Rubripirellula amarantea: one gene and its partner. The main gene of each other region encodes a partner of the protein of the gene in region 2 in a complex. Links are inferred from orthologs where the notes say so. Each region holds a gene or a part of one and is shown on either strand. Other genes may lie near its edges. The genes, in order: carA and carB.

Region 1 (7,349 bases), 790 kb from region 2 along the record:
TGGGCGCTTACGGCCCACCACCGGCTGATGATGACTACATGGACGAATTGATGCGGAGTTCATTGATGGACCGCGCCGGGATCAGCAAGCGAGGAAAAAACAAAGACGAATAGCTGACGAAGACGGTAAACTTCGGGAGTCGACCGTTCGTCATTCCCGAAGCGAGAGGTTTCGTCATGAATTTGTCTTCAAGTAAGGTTTCGGCGGCTCAAGTTCCCGCAAGAGAACGGGCTGCCGAGAATTGTTCTGCAGCAGAACCGGGCTCGGCTCCCTCGGAAGACGCGCGACTTGAGTTGTCGATTGGCGACTATTTGATCAAGCGACTGCGAGACTATGGCATCGACGACGTCTTTGGCATTCCCGGCGACTACGTGCTGTCGTTCTACAGCAAGCTTGAAAAGAGCCCCATCAATGTTGTCGGTTGCACCCGAGAAGATTGCGCGGGGTTTGCGGCTGATGCCTACGCTCGACTTCGCGGGATGGGCGCTCTTTGCGTAACGTACTGTGTCGGTGGCCTTAGTGTTTGCAACTCAATCGCCGGTGCTTACGCGGAAAAGTCGCCGGTCGTCGTGATCTCTGGTGCACCCGGCATGAAAGAACGGTCTCATGGTGCGTTACTTCACCATATGGTTCGGGACTTTCGAACCCAAGTTGAAGTGTTTGAAAAGTTCACGATTGCGACCGCAGAGCTTAACGATCCGCTGACTGCCTATTCGGAAATCGACAGAGTGCTCGATGCCTGCGATCGCTACAAACGGCCTGTCTTCATCGAACTGCCGCGCGACATGGTGCACGTTGTGCCCCCGATGACCCATCGCTTTGCCCGGCCCGAAAGAACCAATGATGCCCAGGCAACCGCCGAAGCCATCAAGGAAACCGCGCAACGAATCACGTCGGCCAAGAAACCAGTGATCGTGGCCGGCGTAGAAATCCACCGTTTTGGTTTGCAAGACGAATTGCTCAAACTGGCTGAAACCACGGGGATTCCCATCGCAACGACGATGCTGGGCAAGAGCGTTGTCAGCGAACGACATCCGTTGTTCGTTGGACTTTACGAAGGCGCTTTAGGTGATCCCAAGGTGACTCAGTTCGTCGAGGAAAGCGACTTGGTGCTGCTACTTGGCGCTTTCTTGAGTGACATCAACTTAGGAATCTATTCCGCCAAGCTTGATCCGGACCACTGCGTCTACGCGACCAGCGAAACGCTTCGGATTTCTCATCACCATTATCACAATGTTGACCTGAAGCTTTTTTTGTCCGGACTGCATGCCAGTGCGCCGACCGCGAGCAAACGTGATATCTCAGCGTTGAAACGCGACGCAGTTAAAGAAACGCGATCAAGCGACGATCCCAAACGTCCGTTGCAAACCAGTCGCATGATGAGAAAGCTGAACGAACTGATTGACGCTGACACGATCGTGATTGCCGACGTGGGGGATTCCTTGTTTGCGTCCACGGAATTAACGATCCACGATCGTGGCGAATTCCTATCACCCGCTTATTACACTTCGATGGGATTTAGCATCCCGGCTGCGCTGGGTGCTTCAAAGGCTCGCCCCGATCATCGAGTCGTCGTACTTGTTGGTGATGGTGCCTTTCAAATGACGGGCCAGGAACTCAGTACGTTGGTTCGTGAAGGGCATCACCCCATCGTGATCCTATTGGATAATCACGGTTACGGCACGGAGCGGTATCTACACGCTGGCGAATGGAAATACAACGAAGTGCATCGCTGGAATTACGCCAAACTCTTTGACGTCTACGGAAAAGGACATGCGGTGGTCGTGGACGATGAGGCCGGCTACGAGGCCGCCTTACAGAACGCCTGGGACGACATCACGCGTCCTCATTTGATCCAGGCGGTTTTGATGGAGGGTGACGCCAGCGACACGCTCAGGAAAATGGCCGAGCGGATGGGCCAGAACGTGACGTAACCGGTCTCGGGTAAACCACCCTCAACTGGCCCCGATGCCAGTCACCCAAGCACGTTAGCGCGCAGCACATTTGATCGCAAACGATCCATAGGGTCACGGATGTACCCCGTTTGCGGACGCAAAAAATCGCGAAAACTCGCAAAACGCGCCCTTCTAAGGCTACTGAAAGCCGCGCCGACGCCGCATAATCGCTAATGCCAGCATATCCAAAGTGGGCCCTCTAGGCAGTTTGGGCAAAACATTCAATTCCTCAATTGAATGCTCTCACTTCGGACGGAAACGAACTAATCTTGGTTGTGTCGGGGACGCGAACGACACCATGATTCACTACCAGATATTAAGCGTCCCCCCGTGCGAGGCGGGGTCGGTCTTTCGGGATCGGCCTCGCCTTTTTTCGTGCATCAAGCGCGATGCAACGAGAATCGTTCCGGTTACGAAACCGGGCTCTTCATCAGATCCTGGAAGCGCTCGAATAGGTATCCACTGTCGTGCGGGCCTGAAGCGGCCTCCGGGTGATACTGAACGCCGAACGCAGCTTCGCCACGATGGCGAACTCCCGCGATCGTATCATCGTTCAAATTACGATGCGTGATCTCGAGTTCATCAGGAAGTGATTCTTCCTCGACCGCGAAGCCGTGGTTCTGAGTGGTGATTTCTACTTTGCCCGTAGTCAGGTCAAGCACCGGTTGGTTAACACCGCGATGACCGAACTTCAACTTGAACGTCTTAGCTCCACATGCGAGCGAAAGCAGTTGATGTCCCAGGCAAATACCGAACACCGGAACCTTGCCAATCAATTCGTTGATCGTCTTGTGCGCGTATTCAAGCGGCTCGGGGTCTCCAGGGCCATTGGACAAGAAGACGCCGTTCGCTTCGAGACGCAGCACATCCTCGGCGCTGGTATCGCCGGGAACGATGGTGACTTTATTGCCTCGGGATGCAAAGTGCCGAGGGATGTTCCACTTCATGCCAAAGTCCATGCACACGACATGATTGCCGACGCCGGCATCGTGAGGGCCTTTGATTTCCGCGGCTGACCAATCGTCCAGACGTTCGTCCCAGGACACCGTTTCCTTGGACATCACTTCACGCACCAAGTCACGACCGACCAGTCCGGGTGCCGATTTGGCTTTGGCGACCAGCGACGCGTCGTCGAGGTCCGTTGTCGAAATAACGCCCCGCATTGCCCCCATCTCGCGAATTCTTCGAACGAGAGAGCGAGTGTCGATCCCTGCTAAAGCGATCACATTGTGCTTCTGCAGATAAGCGCCAAGGTCACCTTCGGCGCGATAGTTACTGTAAATTCGGCTGACTTCACGAACGATGAAGCCGGATAAGGATGGCTTTGCGTGTTCGACGTCGATGCTGTTGACGCCGTAATTGCCAATTTCGGGATACGTCATCGTGACGATTTGGCCGCGATAGGACGGATCGGTCAGGATTTCCTGATATCCGGTCATCGCGGTGTTAAAGACGACTTCGCCGTCCACTTCGCCTTGGGCTCCAAAGGATTCTCCTGTGAAAATGGAACCGTCTTCGAGTGCAAGTTTGGCGGTGTTCATGTCGCGAGGTTTTTTTCAAAGGAGATTACAAAAACTAAACCTTTGAAGAATATCAGACCAGGCAAATCTTGCGAGTGGTGGTGCGGGCTCAGGCTGGCAAATCAAGTGTCGATTAGGTCTTCCGGATCAAGGATCGGGATGGCGTTTTCTTCAGTTTCCTGTTTTTCTCGCCAAGGCTCGTTCTGCTTGTATTTTTCCAGTTCTTCCTCGAGCTGCTCTAATTGGTTGTGCTCTTGGTCGGCTGCCAATTCCACCGCTTTGCCGCTCCATTTCCGAGCGTTTTCATAGTCGCCCTGCTCGGCGTAGGCCGCAGCCAGAGTGCTCAAGATGTGAGGCGCTTCGTGATTGGTTAGCTCAGCGGACTTTTCGGCCAGCTCTAAAGCTCTTGCACCGTTTCGAATATCGTCGTTCGGGGACGTCGCCAGCACCCAGGCCAAGTTGTTGTACAACCCGGATGCTTCGTCGATATCTCGCTTGGAAGCTTCTTGCGGATCCAGGTTTCCGATTGCGGCAATCGCACTTTCGTAGTCAGCAATCGCTGCTTTATGGTCGCCAACGCTCAGCAAAGCGTCACCCCGAGTGCGAAGCACCCCAACATTTTCGGGGTCACCGGCAAGAATATCGGTAAGGACTTCGATCGCTTTGCGTGGCCGTTCGTCAATGGTGTACAGCGTGGCCAAACGAAGTTTCCGAAAGGTGCTGTCGGGCGCACGATCGACTAGCAATTTGGCATCGTTGATTGCATCGGCATTTCGCTTTTCAGCAATGGCGATTTGCATGCGTAGTTCGATTCCTTCATCGGCTTCGGCAATCAAAGGCATGACCTGAATCGCAGCACGAAAATCAGCTTTGGCGGACCTTAAGTCGTCGCGTTCGAGTGCGAGCCCAGATCGCTGCAACAATGTCATTGGATCCTTGGGAGCCATGGCGATCGCCTTATCAAGATCAGCCATCGCTTCATCGAGTTGACCTTCCTCGCGGTGCAAAATCGCCCGCATGCGATACATCCCTTCGCTTGGCTTAGCGGCGAGCATCTTGGTGACGAGTTCGCGAGCTTCAGCAACACGATCGCGATCAACCAACTTCTGAATCACGCTGCCGGCGAAAGCGGTATTAGTAGGATCTTCGACGAGCACTTTTTCGAGGTCACCAATTGCTCCTTCAATATCACCGGCATCCAGACGAATGCTGGCCCGCATTTGAATCGCTTCTTTGTTATCAGGATCAGCCTTCAAAGCAGCGTCCAGGTCCGCGAGCTTGCCTTCGTCCGTTTCATTCGTGAGCGCTCGCAGAACGTAAGCCGAACTTTGTTCCTTGGGCTCGTCATCGAGCAACCCAATCGCACTGGTGGTCGCCTTTTTGATTTCTTCTCGTTCGCCACCGGGCATCAGATGCAAACGTGCAATCAGCAAGAACCCTTCAACGAGTTCCGGATCATTTTCCACAGCCCGAGCAAGAATCTCGAGCGTTTCGCTGCGAATAGCTATTTGGCGACTACTCAACCCGCCACGTTGATCGGCAGCTTGGGGAAAGGTCGCGATCAGACTTTCGGCTCGCTGCAGCAAAACCGATCCAAGCATCTTTTTAGCGAACGCTTGGTTTTCTTCATCCAGTCCCTTTTTGATCGCGGATTCAAGCAGTGCCGAAACCGCTTCGAGTGCCTGAGGGGTATCAGCACCGATTCGTTTGACAATCGCCTCATCAAGATCGGCTTGTCCTTCGGCAGCAGGTTTTACCGCCGGAACGGTCGCGTTGTCCTGGCCGTAAGCGATTGGCGCCACCAGCAACGGGCTAGAACAAGCAATCGCGAGACTGAACACCCACAATCGTTTGACCGATAGGTTGCGATTGCGAGCGGTTGGGGGCTGAAAACGATCCGAAGTCATAGAAGCTGTCCGTCAAGAAGGATGTGCGTATCCTTCTATTATGGCGCGGTGGCGACTTCGGGCGTAGGCCGGTTTGAATGAAATTCTCGGTCAATGCGACCGGACCGGGATCCAGGCGGTAGTTAAACGAGCGTTTCGACTTGGGATGGCGACTTCGCAAGTTGTTGGCGAAGACTCTCATTTTCTGCTCTGAGTCGGTCCAGTTGCCCCAAAACGTGATTGAAGTCACCGCCGGCTTCAAGCCAAAAGTCTCCGGTTCGAAAATTGACCGGACGAGCGGGTTGATCGGTAGCGAGCTTGCGAAGCTCAGTTCGCAGCCGATACATTGGGCCAGCGAACCGATTGCTCAGCTTGAGTGTGTCGAGCACGAAAACAGGCAGCAAAATCACCATCACGCCGATCACGGGCCACTGCGAAGAAATCCCTTCTCGGAACGAATCAGAAAAGCCAACGGTACCGGCACCAAGCATGACCCGGACCATCACTCCAATGGTGACCAAGCAAACCAAGAATAGTAACCAGTGACTTATGAACCGTCCGGCAATGGACCACTGAACTTTGGGATCAACGAGGATTTGTGAGCGTTGATGCATGGGACTGTAAAACTCTGAAATGGGATTCGAGCGCAACTACTAGGAAACCGGAATCGAGGTTCCGTGAAACCTTAGCTCGTAAAACTGGCGATCGTGGTCATCTTCACGCGAATTCCCCCCCCGCCGCCCGAGGGCAGTGTCCAAGCCGTCGTCACAACTTCTGCAATCCGAACGAGCGATCCCATCGGAAGAAAATCCGCCCCCTCAGCCCGTACCGGCCCAACGCGAAGGCGTCGGTGCGGCCGATTGATGGGATTGGATCGGTCGCGCCAAATCTGCGATGTCTCGCTTTTTTGACTATGCGGTATTTGACTTTGCGGTCATTCAAGCGAGCCGTAACACGCCCCATCCAAGATTGGCCTCAGCCCAAGAGCGTTGCTAGGACACGAGCGCTGCTAAGACACGAGCGTTGCTAGGACACGAAACCCGTCCGCATGGCGTTCCGGCGGCGATCAATAAACCGACAGCCCAGTGAGATGAATGCGTTTGCACGTCATCTGATCGAAAGCATGAAAATGAAACTGAACCGCAATCGACGACGACTTCTTGTCTCTACCCTGGCAGCTCTTTGCTTCAGCTCGGGCAATTACGTTTCGGCGGAAGGGCTCATCGTCGGCATTGGCAAGGAACCGATCGACCGGACCGGTCGTTACCTAGGTATTGGATGGGGTGATGGCTATCACGCTTGCGACGGTTCGGGTGCGCGGCCATGCAGCGATTTGCCGCCGGTCAGCTCGCGAGCGATTCGTCGCCGCAATCATTTGAAGTCCATGACGTTCTATGACAAGTTCGACGAATCCAACGTCATTCACCCGACTCAGTATCGAATTCGACGCCCGGCTAGCCCCGCGCCTTGCGATGGTTCAGAAAATTGCGATTCGGCCATGGGCTACGAATCGATGACGGACTGGAATGTGCAAGGCGAAGGCGTCAGCATTGTCACCGACCATGAATTTTTATCGTCCACCGACGACGTGCTACTCAATCAGCCAACGATCTCTCAACCAACCATCGCCCAACCAGTTTTGGCCGAACCCAAACTGCCCGCTCCACGCCGCATCGCGCCGGTGGAATCCACTGACGAAACAAATCCGACCTGGGATGAAGATTCCGGGCAAAGTCCATCCGATCAAGAACAACGGTCGCAGGAACAACAAGACGACGACCCTGATGACCTCCTCAGTGGCAATTTTCCCGGTGGCGAAACAGAAAACCCACAATTCTCGCGAGCTGACCTGCACCAGACCTACGGATCGCCATTGCGATTGCCCTCGGTCGCCCCAGCAACGACGCCGATTCGCATGCCAATGACGGCCTCGACGGTTGCTGATACGTCCACCGCGCGTCCAACACGGTTACCCCAACCCAACAATC
Region 2 (8,284 bases):
CTTTCCTTAGTTTCGTGTCAATAACATTGCAAACCCCGGGCCAAGGGTTGACGAGAAATCTCAATCAGCTTGCACCAAGTCATCGCCAACGCGACAAACCAACTTATGCAGCGGATACATCCTCCCTCGCAAAAAAAAACGCCTGAAACCTTAGATAGGTTTCAGACGTTTTGCGGAAGAATAACGAGTCAGGCGAGAGAAGAGGGTTGCCTTCCCTTCGCCAGCCCGATTGGTCGGCTGGTTGATTGATTGTTGGTTGATACCTAGTCAGTTGATACCTAGTCAACCAAAAAACGGTGAACGGTAACCTCTTCTAATTCTTCACCTGGCTTTAGCAACGTACTTGCAAAGGATGGTTGATTGGGAGCATCGGGGAAGTGCTGCGTTTCTAAGCAGAATGCATCGTGCGGACCAAAACCGGCCGACTTATCCCCGCCAGGCAAATTACCCGCAGCGTAAAGTTGCATGCCTGGCTGAGTGGTTTCTACCTCCATCACCCGGCCCGATTGGGGATCAACAACGCGAGCGGCCGAACGAAGATTTCCTGCTTCACCACGAACAACGAGGCAATGGTCATAGCCCTTGGTGGCTGGCAATTGGTCATTGCGTTTACCAATTGCGGTTGGCTCCCGAAAGTCGAATGGAGTTCCCTCGACATCGTTGAACTTGCCCGTTGGAATCAAATCACCATCAACGTCGAGCACTTGATCGGCTTCGATGGTTAAGAGGTGATCGAGCATCGTGCCGCTTCCCACACCGGCCAAGTTCCAATAACTATGGTTCGTAAAGTTGACGTGCGTGGGCGCATCAGTTGTGGCCGTAAACTTGATCGCAAGCTCGTTAGCGTCGTTCCAGTGATAGTCAGTTGTGACCGAAACCTCACCTGGAAACCCTTCATCGCCATCGGGACTGACCAAAGTAAACCGAACTCCGCCACCACTTTCGTCTTGGTAACTTTCACTTTCCCAATTCTTGAAGGCGAAGTTCTTGATGCCGCCGTGCAACTGGTGCTTGCCGTGGTTGACGGTCAATGAGTACTGAGTGCCGTCAATTGAAAATTGCGCGTTACCGATTCGATTGCAGAACCGTCCAACCGTACTGCCAAAGTAAGGATGCTTTGTCAGATAAGGGGCAAGCGAGTCAAAAACACAATTCACGTTTTCGAGATTACCGAGGCGATCAGGTACCCGAACTTCCAATAGTGACGCCCCCCAGGTCATCACTTGGACGCTGTTTCCAGCTGAATTGGTCAAGGTGTAGCGTGTTACGGCCTGCCCATCAGGCGTTTGACCAAAGGATTGTTTGTCTATCTTCATAGTTGTGGCTGCGTTGGCAAATGAAACAAAGGCGATCACAATGCAGGCCGCCAAGAGAGCTTTGATGTTGGACATGATGGCAATCTTGTTGGTACTCGGGTAGGGATCGAGGGTCAGAGTATTTTGCCCGCGACTACCAAGCCCCCACATAAACGCACACGCAGTATCCCTGAAATTCATGCCCACTTCCACAACCCAGACGGACAAACCACACGCGCTTTCCCCATTAACGATCGGCAACGTCGAGATCGGGTTCCCCGTGGTCCAGGCAGCGTTATCGGGATACAGCGATCTGCCGATGCGATTGATGGCTCGCCGGCTCGGGGCAAGCTACACAATTTGTGAAGTGATGCTTGACCAGTTCTTGTTATCGCTGACGAAGAAACAAAAGACTAAGCACTTTCTTGACATCCATCCGGATGAACCACCGGTGGGTGGCCAACTAATGGGAGCGGAGCCAGAGCAGTTTTCGTTGGGTGCGGCCAAACTTGTTGAGGCAGGCTTCGACATTATCGACGTCAACTTTGGTTGCCCCGTCAAGAAAGTCCTAGGTCGATGTCGTGGCGGATTTCATCTCTCACAACCCAAGGTAGCGATCGAGATCCTTCAACGGACCCGTGACATCGTTCCGGATCACATTCCCGTAACCGTCAAGATGCGACGCGGCATCGACGATTCCCAAGAATCTCGCGACCACTTCTTCGAAATTCTCGACGGCGCAATTGAAGCGGGATTAGCCGCTGCGACGGTACACGGCCGAACCGTTGTTCAGCGTTACGTTGGACCAAGCCGTTGGGAATTTCTAACTGATGTCAAAGCTCACGTGGGCGATTCGCTAAAAATCTTAGGTAGCGGAGATCTGTTTGCGGCCGCGGATGCGATTCGGATGATCGAGCAGACTGGTATCGACGGGGTCACGATTGCGCGGGGCGCAATTGGCAATCCTTGGATCTTCAACCAAGCACGTGCACTCGATGCGGGCGCCCCTTTTCCGCCTCCACCGACCTTGCATCAACAAGTGGAAGTGATGCGTCAACACTTTGACCTGTGCGAACAAACTTACTCAATCGAGCGAGCACCACTGTTGATGCGAAAGTTCTGCATCAAGTACTCCCAATCGCATCCTGATTACGAAAACGTTCGAACGTCATTCATTCGTTTGCGAACGCGTGAAGAATTCGAAGATGCGATTGCAACCCACTACCGTGATGATGGTCCGGGCCGTTACGTTCCGCGAGAGATTCACGGCAGCCAGGAAGAGTGCTGAGGTTGTCGGGAAAGCAGCAGCTTTTTCGTTAGATCTTCCCGTCGAGCCCCATCTGGTAGTACTTGTGCGTAATTTTGTCTTGGTTCTCTAGCAACCAATCAATCGACGGTTCGTTGTTCATCGCTTTATGAATGGCCTTGGCCATCGCTTCGCGGTGAATATCAAACAGTGCCTTATGGTCTAGATTGTTGTCGGTCGCGACACCTGGATTGAGCCAAACGCTACAGATAATCCCGAGCTCATTGACCCGATCCTTCGGTAGATCGCCTGCTCGAACAGCATCCAATACTCCGTTTGCGATCGCGGCTTGAACCGTACCCATCAAAATGTTTGTGTAACGGTTGTCTTTGACGGTCACCTTGCTGACGCATAATGTGACGGGGCGAACCTGGACGTCCGTGTTCAAAATCGCGAACACCTTTGAGTGCCCCTTCGTTTGGTCGCCCGTTAGTGTCGCCAACGCGATCCCCACGGGACCGTCAAGTTCGCCAATCACAACCTCAGGTTCGGCCGCCGTAAAGGGTGGTCCGCCAGCGACGAGTGCTTCGCCCGTTCGCATAATGATTCGGTCTGACATCTAGAAATCCAATTTAGAAAAACAGAGATTAGTGAACTCAAAAAGGTCATGCGAAGTGAGATCGTTCGACTCGAAATTGTCGCCAAGACTGGCGGGCGAAAATCATTCTTCGTCTTTTTTGTATTGGTCGAGACGGCGATAGAGCGTCCTCGCGCCAATCTCGAGAATCTCAGCCGCTTTCTCTCGGTTGTCGTTTGTCATCTTAAGAGTTTCTTCGATGGCCCAACGTTCGATCTCGCTGAGGGGCCGACCGATCAAAGCCGACTCTGAACCACCCCCAATTGCCGCAACCGGCATCGCATTCGAATCGTCCGTTTCAACGTGATCGTTCTGGTCGACAAGTTCAGGCGGCAGATCATCGATATCAAGCGAACCGTCCGTGTCGAGCACCACCATCGTTTCGACAAAGTTACGCAATTGACGAACGTTACCCGGCCAATCGTAAGCGAAAAAACGCTTGGTCGTTGCGGGTGTGAAATGAGCGTTCGGCTTGTCATAACGCCGCAAGAATTGTTTACGAAAGTGATCCATTAAGGGGACCACGTCTTCTCGGCGATCACGAAGTGCGGGCAATTCGATTGTGACAACTTTCAAGCGATGATAGAGGTCTCGCCGAAACGTCCCTGCGTCAATCAAATCTTCGAGTGGGCGATTGGTTGCCGAGATCATCCGCACGTTGACTTTGATTTCTTTGTTCTCGCCCACGCGAGTGATTTTGTTCTCCTCTAGCACTCGCAGCAGCTTGATTTGCGTACTCATCGGCATGTCACCGACTTCATCTAGAAACAACGTGCCGCCGTTGGCGTATTGAAACGCGCCTTCGCGATCAGACACCGCGTCGGTGAACGAACCCTTGACGTGTCCAAACAGCTCGCTTTCGACCAAATTCTCTGCGATGGCGCCGGTGTTCATCGCCACCATGCGTTTGCTGCGTCGAGGGCTGTTCTGATGAATCGCTTGGGCGATAACCTCTTTACCCGTACCATTTTCACCGGTGATCAAGACAGTCGCGTCGGTAGCCGCGATTCGGCGCACCCGATCAACCACATCCTGCATCTTCTTGCTGGTGTAGATAATCCCTTCAAAACCAAATCGCTCGTCGAGTCTTTGCAACAATTCAGTGTTGCGTTTTTTCAGTGATACAGCCTCGGCAGCCTTTTCGGCGATCGCCCGCAAGCGATTGGGCGTGATTGGCTTTTCGAGAAAGTTGAATGCACCTTTTTGCATGGCTTCCACGGCAACGGGCACCGTGGCATGGCCGGTAACCATCACGACCTCAACGCCGGGCAACTTTTCTTTGGCAAGATCCAAGATCTTCATTCCATCGACATCGTTCATCACCATGTCCGTGATGATGATGTCGTAGGTCTCACGCTGAATCATGCCCGCAGCTTCGGGACCACTCGTGGCCACTTCGCAAACGTAACCTACTTTCTCGAGCGATTCCGTCATCGCTCGCGCATGCGCCGCTTCATTGTCGACCACCAACAACTTTAAGCTGGCTGGGTCAAACGTACCTTCGTCGGGTTGATTGGATTCGGTAGCCATGAAACGGAATCAGCTTTTGACTGCGGCGTAGCGATCCTGAAGCGACACGACCTCCATAGGCGATTCACGCGTTGCGTGCATCGCTCGCACGGCAGCCTCTGCGGCCGCAATGGTTGTAATGCAGGGAACGCCCGCTTGCACTGCTGCAGCGCGGATTCGCCCTTCATCGGTTCGAGCACCCTTACCGCTCGGGGTATTGATGATCAACTGAACATCTTCGTTCTTAAGGTAATCAATCAGGTTAGGATGCCCTTCGGCAAGCTTCTTCACGCGGGTCACTTCGACACCGCCTTCGCTAAGCCGGCTGGCAGTCCCGGAAGTTGCCAAGATCTCAAACCCCATTTCCCGCAGCTCTCGACCGATCGCGATTGCAGGTTCTTTGTGTCGCGAAGACAAGCTAATGAAGATTTTTCCTTCCGTGGGAAGAACAGTCCCAGCGGCAAGCTGACTCTTGGCAAACGCGATCGCGAAACTATCACTGATGCCCATCACTTCGCCGGTGCTTCGCATTTCAGGCCCAAGCACAATGTCGACGCCGCTAAATTTGCGGAACGGGAATACGCTTTCTTTGATCGACACGTGCGATGGAATGACTTCTTTGGTCACTCCCAACTCTGCCAACGTCATTCCCGTCATTACCTTAGTAGCGATGGATGCCACCGGCACGCCTGTGGCCTTCGCGACGAACGGCGCCGTCCGTGATGCTCGCGGATTGACCTCGAGAATATAGACGGAGTGATCTTCGCCATCTTTCTTGATTGCGAACTGGATGTTCATCAAACCGATAACATTGAGGCGTTTTGCGAGCTTCTTTGTCGCCGCACGAATCTCTTCCAAAATCGGCTGAGTCAAACTGTAAGGCGGAATCGCGCAAGCCGAGTCGCCCGAGTGAACGCCAGCTTCTTCGATGTGTTCCATGATGCCCATGATCACGCAATCCGTACCATCGGAAACGGCATCAACATCGACCTCGGTGGCATCTTCCAAGAAGCGGTCAATAAGAACGGGTTGCCCATCGGCCACGACAAACGCTTCCGCGACGTAGCGTTCAAATTGCGGTTGGTCGTAACAAATCTCCATCGCTCGCCCTCCCAAAACAAAGCTGGGGCGAACCAACATTGGGAAGCCAATGACCTTACCAGCAATGCGAGCTTCGTCCATGTTTCGAGCGATGCCGCTCGGCGGCTGACTTAGACCAAGTTCGTCGATCAGCTTTTGGAACAACTCGCGATCTTCCGCAGCCTCGATTGTTTCGACGCTTGTTCCAATGATCGGCACACCAGCCTGTTGCAGTCCGCGAGCGAGATTCAGAGGAGTTTGGCCACCAAACTGCACGATCACCCCGTCGGGCTGGACCGCATCGCAGATATTCAGAACGTCCTCGATCGTTAGTGGCTCAAAGAACAAAATGTCCGAAGTGTCATAGTCCGTGCTAACCGTTTCGGGATTGCTATTAACCATGATGGACTCAATGCCGAGTTCACGCAGCGCAAAGCTGGCGTGACAACAGCAGTAGTCAAACTCGATCCCCTGACCAATCCGGTTCGGACCGCCTCCCAGAATCATGATTCGCTTTTGACCTGCCTTTGGTGGCAATTCCGTTTCTTCTTCATAGGTGCTGTAGTAGTACGGCGTATACGCTTCAAATTCCGCAGCACAAGTATCAACACTCTTGAACACCGGCTTCACACCGAGGGCGTGACGCTTGGCGCGAACCTTTGTTTCGGTGGTTCCGAAGATCGTCGCTAGTTGGCGATCGGCAAATCCATCACGCTTCACTTCTCGCATCGTTTCAGCATCGATAGCGTCCAGAGAGCCAAGTTCGATCAAGCGATTTTCTTGCTCGATCAACTGAATCAGATGGTCTAAGAACCAAACGTCGATGTTAGTGTAGGAATGGATCTCTTCGATCGACATTCCCGCTTTCATGGCGTAGCGAATGTAGAACACTCGCTCTGCGGTGGGCGTGCTGAGCTTTGCGATGATTTCGTCTTGGTCCGGCTGGTCCGGCGTGCCCCACAAGTCTCGATTGTCACTGCCAAACCCGAAAGCGCCGACTTCGAGTCCACGCATCGCTTTTTGAAACGACTCGCGAAACGAACGACCAATGGCCATCGTTTCACCAACGCTCTTCATTTGCGTGGTCAACGTTGCATCGGCTTCAGGAAACTTTTCGAAGGCAAAGCGAGGAATCTTCGTAACCACGTAGTCGATCGTTGGTTCGAAGCAGGCCTTCGTCTTTTGAGTAATATCGTTTGGCAATTCCCACAAGCGATATCCAACGGCAAGCTTGGCGGCGATCTTAGCGATCGGGAAACCCGTCGCTTTGCTGGCCAAGGCACTACTGCGACTGACTCGGGGGTTCATCTCGATCACGATCATCCGTCCCGTGTCGGGTTCGATCGCAAACTGAATATTGCTACCACCTGTCTCGACACCGATTTCTCGAATGACTGCTTGCGAGGCATCTCGCATGCGCTGGTATTCTTTGTCGGTCAGAGTTTGCGCGGGTGCCACCGTGATCGAGTCACCGGTGTGCACGCCCATTGCGTCAAAGTTTTCGATACTGCAAATGATGACGACGTTGTCATCTTTGTCTCGCATCACTTCCATCTCGTATTCTTTCCATCCAATGATGGATTCTTCGATCAAGACTTCGGTAACCGGCGATTGATCAAGCCCTTGCTGAGTCAAGGTGTCAAACTCGTCCTTGTTGTATGCGATCGCGCTACCACTGCCGCCCATCGTGAAGCTTGGACGAACAACGGCGGGAAGTCCGACTTCCTTGAGTGCTGCACGAGCTTCTTCGAGAGTGTGGACCGTGTAGCCCTTGCAGACATCGAGACCGATTTTTTCCATCGCTTCTTTGAATTGGTCGCGTTCTTCCGCTTTGGCGATCACGCGGGTGTCAGCACCAATCAATTCGACGTTGTACTTTTTCAAAATGCCATTGGCTTCCAAATCCATCGCCGCGTTGAGAGCAGTTTGCCCTCCCAGCGTAGGAAGCAATGCACATGGCTTTTCCTTAGCGATGATCTTTTCGAGCATCTGCCAATTCAACGGCTCAATGTACGTTGCATCGGCGGTTGCTGGATCGGTCATGATGGTCGCGGGATTACTGTTGACCAGCACTACTTCATAGCCTTCCTCGCGGAGTGCTTTGCAGGCCTGGGTTCCCGAGTAATCAAATTCGCAAGCTTGGCCGATCACAATCGGTCCGCTGCCAATGATCATGATTTTCTTGATGTCGTCGCGCGCGGGCACTGGCTTTCGATCCAACAATGAGTGAATGGGGGGGCACACCAGATGAAGTTTTGGCGAACCAAGGGCAAATTGCTAAGCAGAATAGCGAAAATATCTCGATCAGCGAAGGTGCCTGCAGTCATCTGGGCAACCAATTTTGACAGCGATCGAGCCAGAAACCCACGCCGGCTAGCCCGAATGAGGCTGAGCCGCTTTTCGCTTGTTTAACCACGACGTCAGTATCATCTGAACCGCATCGTAGGCCGCATGTGCAGTGATTGGCACCAATAGGCTGCCCGTCCAAATCACGAGCCCGCCGAAATACAGCCCCAT

Evidence for each region.
Region 1: the proteins of carB (region 2) and carA are in contact, whole or in part, in a solved structure (PDB 1KEE), measured with the Escherichia coli proteins. The link is inferred for Rubripirellula amarantea from one-to-one orthologs.

What each region holds. Positions count from the first base shown.
Region 1 is NZ_SJPI01000001.1:2,776,618-2,783,966, reverse strand. Bases 1,432-4,263 are described here. They hold carA (glutamine-hydrolyzing carbamoyl-phosphate synthase small subunit), read right to left. Parts: upstream 3,497-4,263; coding sequence 2,366-3,496; downstream 1,432-2,365. Other genes in these bases: Pla22_RS10160 (tetratricopeptide repeat protein), read right to left, coding at 3,598-4,263; Pla22_RS10170 (alpha-keto acid decarboxylase family protein), read left to right, coding at 1,432-1,934. Outside these bases: Pla22_RS10175 (FHA domain-containing protein), read left to right, coding at 1-113; more of Pla22_RS10170, read left to right, coding at 177-1,431; more of Pla22_RS10160, read right to left, coding at 4,264-5,382; Pla22_RS10155 (hypothetical protein), read right to left, coding at 5,505-5,975; Pla22_RS10150 (hypothetical protein), read left to right, coding at 6,485-7,349. UniProt on the Escherichia coli protein: Small subunit of the glutamine-dependent carbamoyl phosphate synthetase (CPSase).
Region 2 is NZ_SJPI01000001.1:1,985,988-1,994,271, reverse strand. The notes cover bases 4,518-8,284. They hold carB (carbamoyl-phosphate synthase large subunit), read right to left. Parts: upstream 7,973-8,284; coding sequence 4,718-7,972; downstream 4,518-4,717. Other genes in these bases: Pla22_RS07250 (CPBP family intramembrane glutamic endopeptidase), read right to left, coding at 8,141-8,284; Pla22_RS07260 (sigma-54-dependent transcriptional regulator), read right to left, coding at 4,518-4,708. Outside these bases: Pla22_RS07275 (aldose epimerase family protein), read right to left, coding at 279-1,316; Pla22_RS07270 (tRNA dihydrouridine synthase), read left to right, coding at 1,495-2,583; fae (formaldehyde-activating enzyme), read right to left, coding at 2,612-3,160; more of Pla22_RS07260, read right to left, coding at 3,263-4,517. UniProt on the Escherichia coli protein: Large subunit of the glutamine-dependent carbamoyl phosphate synthetase (CPSase).